DNA from 3 places in the Brevibacillus borstelensis genome. Region 1 is predicted to be linked to each of the others. Evidence: riboswitches for the same ligand, from Rfam matches in the RefSeq annotation. Region 1 holds a riboswitch; each other region holds the start of a gene.

Region 1 (5,248 bases):
CAGGCTTGCTGGCAACACTGATCGTTTCTCCGTTGTACTTCATTCGCAAGGACAGCTACTTGATCCGGTATCTGGTCGGAATTGGTCTTCTCTATTACTCGATTGCATTTGACCACTATACACCGTTTCAGGAAATCTCGTTTCTCGCGTTCATCGTCCTGGGCTTTTTGGCAGCCTATCTGGACTGGAAGCTGATTGTATCGGCGGGGGCGATGCAGGTTGCGGCGACATTAATCGGATTTTACACCGGTTCTTACCAGTTGTTTGACGGCCATTTTTCGGAAGTCAATTTGCTGCTTCGCATTGTCGCTTTCGTGCTGATGATCGCGGGGCTCACCTATCTCTGTCTGGCTGGACAAGCGTCGCTTGCAAAAGCGGACAGCGCGAGACGGGAAGCCGAAAACAAAGAGCAGCGCCTGGAAGAGTTGCTGCGGAATATCAAGATGGTAACAGAGCAGGTGGAGCGCACATCCGTGCATGTCCATGAGCATGCCGAGACGACAAGGCGCAACACGGACGAGATGATGGTCGCCTTCAAGGAAGTGGCGACCGGAATGGAATCCCAAGCCAATTCCACTGTCAAAATCGAGGAAGAAGTGCAGTCGATCGACCAGGAAATTGTGACTGTCAACGAGCAAGCGGCCGTCATGAAGGCGGAAGCGGATCAGAACAGCCGCCGCTTGGCAGGAAGCATCAGCATGATGAGCGAGCTTTCCGAGCAAATGGAGCAAATCGTTCAGGCGGTCAATGTGGCGTCTTCGACGATCCGCGAGCTGAACAAGCAAGCCAACAAGGTCGAGGAAATCGTCCAGACGATCAACCAGATCGCGACACAGACGAACCTGCTCGCGCTCAATGCCGCGATCGAATCGGCTCGTGCGGGTGAGCACGGCCGGGGCTTCGCCGTCGTGGCGGACGAGGTGCGCAAGCTGGCTGAGCAAAGCGCGACGGCTACGCAGGAGATCGCCGGAATTTTGCAGTCGCTGCATCAAGAAAGTGAAAATGCGGTGAAGCATATGAGCACGGGCGAAGTGTCGGTAGCAAAGGGGCAGGAGCTGGCGGTAGAGACAGTGGCGTCTATCGAGACGGTTCGTGCAGGCATGGAAGCGTTCCTCGAGGCCGTAGAGCATGTGCGGACGAGCATGGATCGCGTGAAAATGCGCTCCGGGGAAGTGGCGGCCGAGATGTCTACGATTACAGCGGTCACCGAGGAGTCTGTTGCCAACCTGGAGGAATTGTTTGCGACGGCGGAGAACCAGCATCAAAAGGTGCGGGAGATTACCGAGGAGCTCGGCGAGCTGAACGCCTTGTCGACAAAGCTGCAGCAATCATTTCAGCGATAATCGTAATGTTTGAAATTGCAGAAAAAAGAATTGCATTTTTCAATTGATCTGCTAGAATGAATTCAATATCAATTAAATAGTTTCACCTTACCTTATCAAGAGCGGCGGAGGGACTGGCCCGATGAAGCCCGGCAACCACTGTGCACACGTGCACAGAAAGGTGCCAATTCCTACAAAATCCATTTGGATTTTGAGAGATGAGGAAGAGGTTGGCGATATACCGCAAACTCTTCCTCCGGGAAGAGTTTTTTCTTTGTACAAAGGAGGTTATTGGCGAATATTAATTTTAAATAATATAATATTATTCGTGTTTTAATTATTTTATGCTCATAAAAAAACGCACTTCTTTCGTGTGTATATAATAAAAACGAATATTGTTGTGCGGACTAGTGATAGGAGAGGACACCATGAAAAAATTGCTTTTGGCATTAACAACGTTTGCTGTGCTGGCTGCCGGGTGCTCGACAAACAGCAGCGCCCCCGAAGACAAGGGACAAGCCCAGACAGGCGGACAAGAAACAGCGAAAAAGCGGATCGCGCTGGTGCTGCCCGAGAAAATCGGGGTTAACCCGTTCTTCCAGCAGATGGACGATGGAGCGAAGAAAGCCGCCCAGGAATTCGGGGTGGATGTCAAGACGATTGAATCCACAGACCATGGGGCTATCGAGGAAAATATCCGCGTGGCAGTGGCCGAGCAATACGATTTGATCATCACGTCTTCCTTTGAAGCCGAGGATGCGCTGAAAAAGGTAGCGACAGAAAATCCTGACCGCACCTTCGCCATCATCGATACGCAAGTTGATTTGCCCAACGTCCGCAGTGTCATGTTCCGCGAGCAAGAGGCTGCATACCTGGTCGGAGCGGCTGCCGGTTTGGCAACCAAAAGCAACAAGGTAGGGATCGTCGCAGCAATGGACATTCCGATCCTGAAAAAATGGACAGTCGGTTTTCAGGAAGGGCTCAAGGCGACCAACCCGAACGCAGAAGTGCAGATCAACTACGTCGGCAGCTTCAGCGACCCGGCAAAAGCGAAGGAGCTGGCGCTGCTGCAGGCTTCCAAAGGAGCGGACTTTATTTACGGCGCAGCGGCTGTAGGAGATCTTGGCGTGTTTGAAGCAGCCAAGGAAAAAGGCTTCTACACCTCCGGACAAGACGTTGACCGGACCAGCATCGACCCTGAGCATATCGTCCTGTCCCAGTTGAAAGGAACGGACTCCGCTGTGTATGAAACGGTGAAGGCATTTGTGGACGGCAGCTTGAAGCCGGGTGTCGTCGCCTACGGACTGAAGGAGAACGGCGTCGGCGTGACCTACGTTACGCATGACAGCCCGACTCCGTTGAACCCGTTCATTGGAGAAGAAGTCGTCAGCAAGGTAAAGGCGATCAAGGATGAGATCGTCGCGGGGACGAGAACCGTGACAGACCCGCTGAAACAATAGCGAGAGCGCTGATTCGGAAACCGGCTACATGAGCGTAGTCGGTTTCCTGCTCTACCGGGAAGACAAAAGAGGGAGGGGGAAAAGGTGGAGAACCGACTGGAAATGCGGGGCATGACCAAGCGCTACGGCGATTTTACCGCCAATGACAACGTTTCGTTTACGTTGAAAGAGGGGGAGGTCCATGCGATCGTCGGCGAGAACGGAGCGGGCAAAACCACGCTGATGCGCATGCTGTACGGTATGGAGCAGCCCACTGCCGGAGAGATCGCAGTAAATGGCAAGCCCGTCGTCTTTCGCGGCCCGGAGGATGCGATCCGCCACGGGATTGGCATGGTTCACCAGCACTTCATGCTGTTTCCCGACTTTACCGTTGCGGAAAATATCGTGATCGGCTACGAACCGCAGAGCAAAGGGCTGTTTCAGCGAAAAGAAGCGGCGAGTGCAGTCCGCTCGCTCAGTGAGCGATACCGGATACCGATCAACGAGAACGCCAAGGTATCCAGCTGCTCCGTAGGGGAGCAGCAGCGGGTAGAAATCCTGAAGGTGCTCTACCAGGGTGCAGATATTATCGTGCTGGACGAGCCGACTGCGGTGCTCACGCCGCTGGAGGTAAAGGAGCTGCTGCAGACGATCCGCCATTTGGCCGAAAGCGGCAAAAGCGTCATTTTGATTACCCACAAGCTCCAGGAGGTCATGGAGGTGGCAGACCGGGTCACTGTCCTGCGCGGGGGGCGCGTGACCGGAACCGTTTCCCGAAGCGAAACCAATGCGGACGACCTCGCCCGTATGATGGTAGGCCGCGAGCTTCAGCAGCTCAGTGACCGGGTCCGCCTGGAAGGAAAGCCGCTTTTGCGGGTGCAGGGCCTGAGCGTCCGGGAAAAACAAACGCTCGTAGACGACGTGACGTTTTCCGTTCACCACGGGGAGATCGTCGGGATCGCCGGGGTTTCCGGCAACGGGCAATCCGAGCTTTTGGAGGCATTGACCGGCCTGCGGGCTGTTTCGGAAGGGAAAGTCTATCTCGGAGAAAAGGATGTGACTGGCCAGTCGGTGGCAGCGATTCGCGAGGCAGGATTGGCCCACATTCCCGAAGACCGCTACCTGTGGGGGACAGCAAAGCGGGAAAGCGTCGAGGAAAACGCGCTGATGGGCTATCAGCGCAAGCCGGAGTACATGCGCCGCGGTGTCGTTTTGCGCAGCAAATTCCGCCGTGTCGTGGAAGAGTGGGTCGAGCGGTTTGCGATCAAGACAGGCTCTCTTCATTTGAAAGAGCAGGCAGGCAACCTCTCCGGGGGCAATCTGCAAAAGCTGATTGTCGCCCGCGAGCTGGGACAGAATACACCACTGTTGATCGCGGCCGAGCCTACTCGCGGCGTTGACATCGGCGCGATGGAATACATCCATCAGGCTCTGCTGGAAAAGCGGAACAATGGAGACGGCATTTTGCTCGTCTCGTCTGAATTGACAGAAATACTGGCGCTGTCCGACCGGATTTTGGTGATGTACAAAGGGAGGATCGCCGGGGAGCTGACACGCTCGGAAGCGACAGAGGAGAAAATCAGCGTATTGATGGCGGGAGGAAGCGTGTATGGCAGCAGTCAAGCAGCTATGTAAGTCATTGGTTCAGCCGCTGCTGGCAGTGATCATCGGCCTGTTGACAGGTGCGCTGGTCATTGCCGCCGTGGGCGAATCGATTATCGGTACGTATCAAGAGATGTGGAAGGGAGCCTTTGGCAGCTTCTACTTCCTGACCTCCACGCTGGCCCGGGCCACGCCGATCATGCTGATCGGACTGGGACTGTCGCTCGCTTTTCGCGCCGGGGTATTCAATCTGGGGGCCGAGGGACAGATGGTAACGGGAGCGATCAGTGCGACGTTGGTGGCCCTTTATCTGCCCGCGCCCGGCTTCGTCAAAATGGTGGCCGCTCTGGTAACGGGCGTGCTTGCCGGAGGGTTGTGGTCGCTTTTTGCCGGGTATTTGGAGGCGCGCTTTCGGATTCAATTGCTGATTTCCTCGCTGCTGCTCAATTATGTCGCCGTTTTGTTCGCAGGGTATCTCGTCAGCGAGCCGTTCCAGGACAAAACCGGGTCCGCTGCCATGGCCCAGACCCCGATGCTGGAAAAAAGCGTCTGGCTGCCAAAGCTGTTCGCCGGGATGAGCGTCCATGCAGGCTTTTTGTTTGCCTTGGCTGCTGCTCTTCTGATCTTTTTCGTCATTCGCTATACTCCGTTCGGGTACGAAGTGAAAATGCTCGGGCAAAACCCGTTCTTTTCCCGCTATGGCGGAGTGAACAGAGTTCGGGTGATGCTGACCGGCATGTTTTTCAGCGGCGGACTGGCCGGATTGGCCGGGACTGTCGAGGTATTGGGCTCGCATTATCGGTATGTGGAAGGCGCCCTGACGCTTCCGAACTTCGCCTGGACCGGGCTGATGGCGACCCTGCTGGCCAACTCTCACCCGATTGG
Region 2 (5,248 bases), 750 kb from region 1:
CCTGCTCCAACCAGGCCGACGACACCGACGATTTCTCCCTCGCGCACATGCAGGTCCGCTCGGCGAACCTTGCCTCCTCTGGCGTTTTTCACTTCCAGGATGGTCTCGCCGATCGGCACCTGGGTCTTCGGGAACTCCTCGGAGAATGTCTTGCCCAGCATCGCGGCGATGACCTCGTCCATCGTTGTGTCCGCCGTCTCTTTGGTAGAGATCCGTTGTCCATCGCGCATGACGGTGATCCGGTCGCAGATTTGAAAAATTTCCGGCAGCCGGTGGGAGATGTAGATAATGCCCAACCCCGCTTGCTTGCACTGCTCGATGATCTGAAACAGCCGCTCTGTTTCCGTGTTGCTGAGCGGAGCTGTCGGTTCGTCAAAAATAATGAATCGGGCCTGCTGTACCGTCGCCCGGGCGATCAGGATCAGCTGCTTTTCGGACAGCGTACAGGCTTCCACCTGCTTTTTCACAGGAATGGAAAAGCCAAACCTTGCGAGAATCGCTTCCGCCTCTTCATACAAGCGGCGCCAGCTGATCAAGCCCTTTGCTTGGATTTGGCGATCGAGCAATATGTTTTCCGCTACACTGAGGTACGGGATCAGCGCCGTATCCACTTCCTGATAGACGCATTGAATCCCGAGCGCTTTGGCATCCTGCGGCGACTGGATCGCGGCCTCCCTGCCATCAATCACAATGGAGCCTCCGTCCGCCACATAGGCTCCCGTCAAAATCTTCATCAGCGTGCTCTTCCCCGCTCCGTTGGCTCCGAGCAGAGCGTGAACTTCTCCCGCTTTCACTTCGAAATCGACGGAACGGAGCGCGGGTACGCCAGAGAACTGCTTCATGATGCCGTTCATCTGCAAAGTCGTCATTTTCTGTCCCCCCTTATTAAGGAAGAATCCCGTTGATGGATGATCAACGGGATTACGCTACACCATCTATGCAGGATTACTTGCCCCATTCTTTCACGTACTGGGAGAGATCTCCCATCGTGATTTTCTTGTCCGTCGGCAAATCGTCTCGCTTGACCAGCACAGGATTCAGTTTGACGCTGTCCGGCACCTGCTCGCCGTTGATTTTTTTGAAGACGGTTTGGGCTTGAATCCGTCCGATGTTGCCCGGGTCTACCGCTGCAGTCGCTACCCACGAGGTAGAGGGATCCTGCATGAGCTGCAGGTCTTCGTCGCTCAAATCGATCGAGTATACTTTGATCTCGGTACGGCCGGCTTGCTGAATGGCGCGGGTCGCTCCTTTGGCGAACTCATCCCAGGAAGCCCAGACCGCTGTAATATCTCCTTTGTTTGGATACTTCTTCAGAATGGCTTCCATCTGCGATTGCGTATCCAGCGCGGTGTTGTTGGTGGCGCTGCCGAAAGCGGCAACCTCCTTGATATCCGGATATTTCTTCAAAAAGGCTTCGTACGTGATCTGGCGTTTTTCCATCGGTGCAAAGCCAGCCACCCAAATTTTCACGATGTTTCCTTTGCCGCCGGTATCTTCAGCCAGCTTCTCCAGGCTAAGCTCAGCCAGCTTCTGGTCATCCTGCTCTACTACCGGAACCCCGGGAAGCTTGATGTCTGTATCAAACAGCACGAGCGGGATGTTTTGCTTCACAGCCTTTTCTGCTCCTTGCTGCAGTGCTTCTGCAGTGCCGTGGTCAATCAGAATGCCGTCGAAACGCTGGTTGACCGCCGCATCCAGGTTGGAAGCCATTTTGGACAGATCGGTATCTGCGTTGAAAACAGTCAGCTCTCCGCCGTTCTTTTCTACTTCGGCTTTGACGCCGGCAATGTACTGAGCCGAGAATGTGCCTACGTTTTGCCGCATCACGAGCGCGATCCGTTTTGCTTTCTCGCCGGAGCCGCCACCCGCTCCGCCGTTTCCGGAAGACGCGCTGTTGCCCCCGCCGCAAGCTGTCAGCAAAAGAGACGCAGAAAGGATAAGCGATCCAATCAAACTAAACTTCTTTTTCATATCGGAAAACCCCCTTTTTAAAGTAACACGGTACGCTGTTCTGCGGTTTTGAACCGGAATCGACATCCATTTGCTCCATCAAAAAAGCCTCTTTCCAGATGAAAGAGGCTTAAATCAGCGGATTTTCGCCTCTCATCTGTCAGGTATCGCTACCTGTAGGAGTTAGCACCTTGGCTCAAAAGAAACGTGTTCCTTTGCGCTAGGTTGCCGGGCTTCATTGGGCCAGTCCCTCAGCCTTCTCTGGATAAGAGTTCATATTCTCATATCAAAACCTTTTGTATATACAGAATATAATGGCTGCTTTCAAACCTGTCAACTAGGATTTTTTCCCCTTCCCTGTCCCTATCTTTTCAAATGCCTGGGCGACAAACCAACTGTGCTCCTCCCGCATCTTTTGTTCCGTAGACGCATCGAGTCCCCAGTCGGATATTTTGGAAGCCGGGCGCAAAGCTGCGAACAGATCCCAGTAAGACAGGTCTGTAAAATCGAACTTCGTCAAGGATTGATAGCGACCGGTAAAACGAAGCATCGCCTCGATGCCGAATGCCCACAGAATCTCCAGTCTGGCGTTGGCAACATCCGCGAGCGGATCTCCGAGCTGCGCGTCCTCCCAGTCGATCACTGCAGCAAGCTGTCCGTCCCTCCACATTACATTTCCTGGCCAAAAATCTCCATGCAGCAGTACGGATGGATTCCGCGAAGGCAATGGCCAGACTGCCTCCAGCACATCCCGAATGCGTCCCTCACCCAGCGATTCATCTGTGATTGCCGGCCGTTTTTCGATTTTCTCGGTACATGCCTTCTCCAGTTTGGGCAAAAAGGACAAATCCAGCTTCGAGACGTCCACACTGTGAATCCTGGAAAGCTGCGCAGCTAGCTGGAAAACGTGGTCGGTCACATCGGCAGGAGTGAACTCAGTCTTTCCCTCGATGTATTCAATCACGACGTACGGCGTGGAAAAAATCTCGCCTGATTGATCCAGGAAAAATGGCACTGGCGCGGCCACCCCCACAGACTTCAGGAGTTCCATCAGCTTGAATTCATCTGCCGCCACATGGGGATTCTGTGCAATGTCTGCCGCACCGTGCCGGCGCACAACCACTTTTCTCCTTTTGCCGTCAAGCTGCTCGATTTCAAGCGCCGTCACCTGCGCTGAGACACCGCCTTTCAACTCCCAGGAGCGAACCAGCTTGCTTTGGGGTTCAAGCCTTTGAACCAATCTTTGAAAGCAGTCCCTTTCCGTTGATTCTGTCATTTGCACCTCTCCTTTGCCTTTTCCGGAATATTCGCTATCCCCGTGATCAAATCATCCCGGTTTCCCGCAGAAGATGAAAAATGAAAAGCGGACAGCTCTCGAATGGGCCGTCCGCTTCTTTTGCTCGCTTTACGGGTCAATCGCTGTTTATCGCTTTAGTTGGATGTGCAGCCATTGCATTTTTCACCTGGACTGCAACTGCTAAAGCCAGCGCCTGACCCAATCCCCCCCACAAATTCCCAACTACTTCTGCTGGTAATTTACTCTTACGATCTTCCAGCCATACGGGCTTGATTCTTCCTGTTCCAAAGAGTATTCCACCTGATAATTTCCTGTCAGCGTATGCTGATAGCTTCCTGTCACCCACAATCGCTTCGGATTGCTGTCATCTTTCCTGACCACCAGGCTGCCGCTGTAATCATGCAGAGGGAGCGGAGCGATCTCTTCCAGTGACTCTTGGGCGTCCTTGCTGAAAAACTGCCCGATCCGCGACGGGTCCTTCTGGACATACGCCTGATTGGCGGCGGTGAGGAAGAGGTTGACGATGTTTTTCTGGCGAAGCTGCGTTTCCTTGAACTGCTGAGGCGTATCGCGTTTCCAAAGATCATGCAAGCGTTTCAGGACGATGGCAAACTGCGCTCGTGTCATTTGTTTTTTCGGGTCAAAATTTTTGTCTGCGTTAAAGAGATAGAATTCGGAAATCGCTGCCGCATAGGGCGATGCCGTATCCTCGTATTTGGGATCGTGCTTCCACAGATAGTAGCCCGTATAGTAAGGCTTCACTTCATCCAGCTTGAGGGTTGTCGCCCGCATTTTGTAAGGAGCCAGGACATGGAACAGGATCATGCTCGCTTCTTCTCTGGTCAACGGCTTTTGCAAATAATCGGAGGACAGCCACCAGTCGATGTTGTTCTTCTGTGGCTGCTTCATACCTCCACGTTCGGATAAGTGCAGGTAGTACAGCATGCTTTCTCCCGGATCGAAGGAATTGACAAATCCGGTTTGTATGTCTAGCATGGCGCGCATATTGGCAAGGAGTTGTTCCGTTTCCTGTTTATAAGAGAACCGTTGATCCACATGCGTATTTGGCTTGGCTGTTTCCAAGGGACCATAGATGCCTTCCAGCACCCGGTTCAGCAAAGCCAGCGCTTCGCCCCTGGTAACCGGATTGTCCGGATGAAAATACCCGTACTTGAGGCGGTAAACATTCAGTGCGCTCAGTTCCTCGATTTCCTTTTGGGCCCAATGCCCCTGAATATCCTCATAGTATGCGGGAGCCGCAGAAGCGCCGGGGACAAAAAAGCTTTGGACGAACAGACCGAACATAACGATCCAGGCAAGATAACGTTTGTACATTTCTCAGTACTCCTTTCCAAATAATGCTTCGGGCAACATTTTCCCTAGGTAAGTGATCGTGCTGATGCTGACGGACGGGAATACCATGCGATTATCGGATTTCCGTTTACTTGTGGACTGCTCCTGTTTTATCGATCTGGATCAGCTTCCCGTTCTGTTTGACTGTGGCGACGCCATTTTTAAAAGGCGTGGCGTACTCGTACTGGCAATCGATGACGAGGCTTCCCTCGGCGTTGATGTACCCGAACTTCCCTCCCTTTTTCACGACAGCGAGCCCTTCGGAAAAGCTTGTCGCATGGTCGAATTGATACGCAATCGCCAGCTCCTTGTCAAACGGATTGATCTGTTTGACATAGCCCCATTTCCCGTTCTGCTGGACCGGCACAAGCACAGGGGCTGGTGCGGCTTTTGGCTGCGGCTTTGGCTGGGCGGGCTTTGCTGCAACCTGACTGGGCTTTGCTGGTTGTGGTTGCGGCTGTACGCTAGGAGTCGGCTTGCTTTGCTTTTTTGGGCTTTCTTTCTTCGGTCTGGGGGCGGCTTCTTTTTTTGCGACTGTCGGAGGAGCGGCTTTTGCGGCAGTCTCCGCTGTCGCCGCCGGGCTGGGCGTCGCTGCCGCTTCTGCTGGCGGTTGTACCGCCTGTTCCGCTGGCAGCTCTGGCTGCGGCA
Region 3 (5,248 bases), 1.9 Mb from region 1:
AACAAATCCTTGTCGGTTACCGCATACACCTCCGAGCTGCTTCTCACCTCAGGCAGCATCGCACGCGGGACATCGAGCAGAGCCAGCAGCTCATCGTCCCACTTCAAATCAAAAATATTGTACATGAGTGTGCGCGACGCGTTGGTATAGTCGGTCACATGCGCCCGGCCGCCGGACAGCTTCCAGATCAGCCACGTGTCAATCGTTCCGAACAGGAGGTCGCCCTGCTCCGCCAAAGCGCGGGCGCCTTCCACATGGTCGAGAATCCATTTTACTTTTGTGCCCGAAAAGTAAGCATCGATCAGCAGACCGGTCGTATCCCGAAACAATGGGTCGTATCCCTTGCTTTTGAGCTCTTCGCAAATTCCCGCTGTCTGTCTCGACTGCCAGACAATTGCGTGATAGATGGGCACTCCGGTATGCTTGTTCCACACCACGGTCGTCTCGCGTTGATTGGTGATCCCGATGGCTGCCACTTCCTGTGCCGAAACATTGTGGCTGGCCAAAACCTCGCCGATTACGCCGACGACCGATGACCAGATGTCCAGGGCATTGTGCTCTACCCATCCTGGCTGGGGAAAGAGCTGGGGAAATTCTTTCTGGGCCATCCCGACGATGCTTCCTTGCTTGTCGAACAAGATGGCCCGGGAACTGGTCGTCCCCTGATCGATTGCGAGCACATACTTTTTATCCATGAGCTTCCTCCTTCTACCGCGGGATACGGGCACCCTTTTTCTCCTCTATTAGGGGTGAAACCGGATGCGGTCTATATCCCGAAGCATTGGGCCGTCTCCGCTCACAACACGGGAAACACTTCCGCCCTGATGCCGAAATCGCGGTGCAGCGCCTTCTTGTGCTCCTCTGCAAAACCGCTGGCAATCATGCCGATGCGCAAGACGCTCGCCCAGTCATATTGTATTCGCTGTTTTTCCACGAGAACTCCTGCCCGATCCAAAAAATGCGTGACTTGATCAGGCGTTCCCCGCAACGCTTTACTTTCCAGATAGCAAAAGCACCGCTTCTCCCCGGCTTCCCGATTGCCTGCCGGCTCGCTTTCCTGCCAGACCGGCTGAGGAGTGAAGCGCTGGGTCAGCAAATAGGCCAGATCCTCCACCACAGCGCTTGCTGTCGGAAGCTCGCCTGCCCCTTTGCCCATGAACAAAAGGTCGCCGACGATATTGCCCGACACCTGCACGGCGTTGTAGGCATCCTGCACCTGCGCGAGTGGGTGATCCAGCGGCAGAAGCGTTGGACGGACGGAAAGCTGTAGACCGCCCCCGGCCTTGGAAGCCTTGGCCAGCAGCTTGATCCGGTACCCCAATTCGCGGGCGAGGCCGATCTGTCCGAGGTGCAGCTTTTCAATCCCCTGCCTCTCGGCTGCATGCAGCGGTAGCGATTCACCAAATACGAGCTGGGCGAGGATGTACGTTTTGTACAAGGCATCCCAGCCCTCTACGTCCGAGGCGGGGTCCGCTTCGGCGTAGCCCAGCTCCTGCGCCTGCTTCAGCACTTCGGCGTAGGGAAGCTTTTCCTGTTCCATCCGCGTCAGGATGTAATTCGTCGTCCCGTTTAAAATGCCGCTGACCGATACGATGTCATTAGTCCGGAGAAACTGGCGCAGCACGCCGAGAATCGGAATCCCTCCGGCTACGCTGGCCTCGTACGCGAGCTGAACGCCGTGCCGATTGGCTAGCCGCACCAGCTCCGTTCCGTGCTTGGCAAGCAGCTCCTTGTTCGCGGTGACGATGTGACAGCCCTTTTCAATCAGTGCACGGACATAGCCGTATGTCGGCTCGACGCCGCCCATCACCTCGACGACGATGTCCACGTCTGACGCCAGCACTTCTTCAAACCGGGTCGTGATCAGATTGTTCTCAATCGGTACAGACCGCTGCTTTTCCGCATTGCGGACCAGCGCCTTGACCACCTCGACACGTCTGCCCAACCTGTCCGACAGCTTTTGCTGCTGAGAGCGGATCGTTTTCAAGACGCCGCCCCCCACCGTCCCTACGCCAAGCAATCCTACTTTTACCACACTTGCACTCATGTACTCCACCTCTTTTTCTCATTTCAAACATAAAAAAGGCCTTCTTCCGTTTAAGAAGAAGGCTCGCGAGCTACAGGGGGCCTCCTTCTCATCTGCCAAGACATACTGCTGCTGTCTTGCAGGAATTGGCACCTTGCCACAAACTGCGTGACGGTTGCCGGGCTTCATCGGGCCAGTCCCTCCACCTCTCTGGATAAGAAAGAAGTTATGAAGTTGCGATAACTCAAAAACATTTGATCATACAAATAAAAAACCTTCTCCCGTTAAGAAGAAGGTTGGCATCCGGAATGGACGTACTCCCGCTTCTTATCTGTCAAGACTGTCATCAGTCCTGCAGGAATTGGCACCTTGTCACAAACTGCGTGACGGTTGCCGGGCTTCATCGGGCCAGTCCCTCCGCCTCTCTGGATAAGAACAGTATTTTCCTGTTGGCAACATTGTAAGGAATTCGGTTTGAGCCGTCAACCAGATATTTCCGACATTTCATCTTCGGACGATTCCTTTCATTTTTGAAAAGAAAGGTTTCTCATTTTTAATAAGGTGTTCTCATGCAGGTGATGGCGCACCAACAGACATTTCCAGCACTTTGTTTTGGTTTTTGCTTTCTCAATAGTGAGAATAATGGTACTGCCGATGCTCCTTCATACTGCACAGGAAGCAGCCGGTCATTTGGTATCATTCTTGCATATATTTTCAGAAAAGTCAGAGTATAATTCCCTCTTTCCATTCGCATGGGACGTCGGGTGCGTCGAATATACATGAATAAAAGACGCTCCACTCTGACTTTTTCAGCAGGAAGGAGGTGCTTTTTTTGAGTAGGCTGCTGCCTGTTTTGATCCACGATCGTCCCACTTAGCTTCGGTTTCTACTATGATCTGCCCGTGTGCAGAAGGAGGGTGTTTGGATGAGACTTCGTCCGCGTGAACCAATCGATGTTGCGACACAAGTCGCGGTATTTCCTGCTACGATCGATCTGCATTTGCAGAAATGGCTGTTTCGAATGCGAAGATAGAACGTTTTCCAAAAATGGAAGGAGGACTCTATGCGAGTCGCTATTTTAGGAGTTGGCGGTGTAGGACAAGTAAGCGCGTGTGAAATCGTGAAATCGAAGTATTTGCAAAAACTGGTGCTGGCAGATATATCGATCGGCCCGGCTGAAGAGCTGGCTGCCGAGCTGCGCCGGGAGACGGATGTGGAAATCCAGGTAAAACGTGTCGACGCACGCGATGTATCGAGCGTCCAATCTATTTTGACTGACATTGACGTACTGCTGCATATCGGCTTGCCGGAAAACAACTTTGAAGTGATGAAAGCGTGCCTGAACACGAAAACCCATTATATCGACACGGCTTCAAGCGGCCCGCAATGGCTCCGCAAGCAGCTAGCCTGGACCGATAAATTCAAAGCGGCAGGCATTCTCGGAATCATGGGGCTTGGGTGCGACCCCGGCTTCTCCAACATCGCGGCGCGGTACGCTGTGGATCAGTTGGACGAAGTCGATGAGATTTTGATTCGCGACGGCGACAATTCCGTCGTCGACTACGACGGCTTCTGCTCCTTCTTCAGTCCGCAGACAGCCATTCAGGAGTGTTTGGCCAAACCGAACTTCTGGACGGCTGACAAGGGTGAACAATACTTGCCTACTCCCTTTGCCAACAAAGAGGAGTTCGAATTCCCCGAGCCGATCGGCTGGCTGGACTGCTACAACGTGGAGCACGAAGAAGCGACCACTCTTGGCGAGACGATTGGCCGCGCAAAAGGGTGCAAATACGTGGACTTCAAGTACGCCCTCCATCCCGACTTTGTGAATACCCTCAAGGTGCTGAGCTATCTGGGACTGGACAGCGACGAAGAGATCGAGGTCAAAGGCGTCAAGGTAGCGCCGCGCGATGTAGTCGTGACGACCATGCCGAAACCGGCCGATCTCGCCGGAAAAATCCACGGATACTCCTCCGTCGGCGCACTCGTCAAAGGCAAGAAGAACAACAAGCGAAAAGAAGTTTACGTCTACACGATCGCCAATCACGATGAGGTTTACTACAAGACGGAATTTCAAGCAACGATCTGGCAGACAGGCATCCCGCCGGTCGTCGCTGTCGACATGATCGCTGAAGGATTGTTGACCACGACCGGCTGCATTCCGCCCGAGCTGATCGACCCGCTCCCCTTTTTAGAGCGGTTAAAGGCTCGCGGCATGACTTGGGATGTGATTGAGAAGACTGCCCCTCTCAGGCAAATATCGTAGTACGTAACTTGAGATATAGAAAAAGATCGGGATTGGCAGCTGTTGCCGCTGTCCCGATCTTTGTTAAATACAGATCGGTACGTTTCTTCCGATTCATCAATCCTACATGAAACGAAGGTGAAACCTCTCATGATGGAGAAAAAGCGGACAAGCCTGTTCATGCTCATCTTAGTCGCTGCTCTGGTTCTGTTGACCGGATTGACTGGTTGCGGAAGCAGCTCTGTCCAGCCGGGTCAGCAGGTCCAGGGGAATGGCGCTCCCTCGTCGGGAAATGAAGCTGCCAAAGCGGGCGGAGACAGCCAGGCAGGATTGTCCAAATCGCTCAACCTCTTTATCTGGTCGGAGTACATCCCGCCAAGTGTTCTGGAGGCATTTGAAAAAGAGTACGGCGTAAAGGTGAATATCAGCACCTACTCCTCGAACGAGGAAATGTTCGCCAAACTGTCTGTCAATTCTTCGGGCTATGATCTTGCCGTCGCGAGCGACTACATGGTAGACTTGATGCGCAAACAGCAATTGATGGAAAAGTTGGACTACTCCAGCATCAGCAACATCAAAAACGTCGGTCCGGAGTTTTTGAAACGCTCCTCTGATCCCGAGGGGGCTTTTTCTGTGCCGTACATGTGGGGAAATGTCGTGATTGCGGTCAATGCGGACAAGGTTTCCATCCCCATTTCCGGTTACCGGGATCTGCTTAACCCAAAGTTGAAGGGATCGCTTGTCGTACTCGATGACGCCCGCTCGATGATCGGCATCGCCAATCAAATGCAGGGCAAGTCACTGAATGAGACGGACCCCGCCGTACTGGAAAAATCGAAAGAGCTGCTCAGCCAATTGATGCCCAACGTAAAGGCTTTTGACAGCGACAGCCCGAAGACGCTGCTCGTATCCGGCGAGGTGGCGGCCGGCATCGTCTACGGTGCCGAGGCTTCGCTAGCCCGTCAGGAAAATCCGGC

Evidence for each region. A riboswitch is a leader RNA that binds a small molecule or an ion and turns the genes downstream of it on or off. The one in region 1 is predicted to bind S-adenosylmethionine.
Region 2: linked by a shared signal. The riboswitch ahead of V5G20_RS25825 (sugar ABC transporter substrate-binding protein) and the one ahead of V5G20_RS02685 (BMP family lipoprotein) in region 1 are both predicted to bind S-adenosylmethionine.
Region 3: linked by a shared signal. The riboswitch ahead of V5G20_RS11340 (homoserine dehydrogenase) and the one ahead of V5G20_RS02685 (BMP family lipoprotein) in region 1 are both predicted to bind S-adenosylmethionine.

What each region holds. Positions count from the first base shown of each region.
Region 1 is NZ_CP144922.1:562,507-567,754, forward strand. Features, by position in the region: gene V5G20_RS02680 (methyl-accepting chemotaxis protein) at 1-1,343, shown strand, start outside; SAM riboswitch class I at 1,433-1,547, shown strand; gene V5G20_RS02685 (BMP family lipoprotein) at 1,751-2,782, shown strand; gene V5G20_RS02690 (ABC transporter ATP-binding protein) at 2,867-4,396, shown strand; gene V5G20_RS02695 (ABC transporter permease) at 4,371-5,248, shown strand, end outside.
Region 2 is NZ_CP144922.1:5,382,863-5,388,110, forward strand. Features, by position in the region: gene V5G20_RS25820 (sugar ABC transporter ATP-binding protein) at 1-869, opposite strand, end outside; gene V5G20_RS25825 (sugar ABC transporter substrate-binding protein) at 946-1,971, opposite strand; SAM riboswitch class I at 2,101-2,222, opposite strand; gene V5G20_RS25830 (phosphotransferase family protein) at 2,288-3,226, opposite strand; gene V5G20_RS25835 (S-layer homology domain-containing protein) at 3,470-4,582, opposite strand; gene V5G20_RS25840 (WG repeat-containing protein) at 4,689-5,248, opposite strand, start outside.
Region 3 is NZ_CP144922.1:2,426,981-2,432,228, reverse strand. Features, by position in the region: gene glpK (glycerol kinase GlpK) at 1-695, opposite strand, end outside; gene V5G20_RS11340 (homoserine dehydrogenase) at 797-2,047, opposite strand; SAM riboswitch class I at 2,133-2,247, opposite strand; SAM riboswitch class I at 2,351-2,462, opposite strand; gene V5G20_RS11335 (saccharopine dehydrogenase family protein) at 3,090-4,292, shown strand; gene V5G20_RS11330 (polyamine ABC transporter substrate-binding protein) at 4,422-5,248, shown strand, end outside.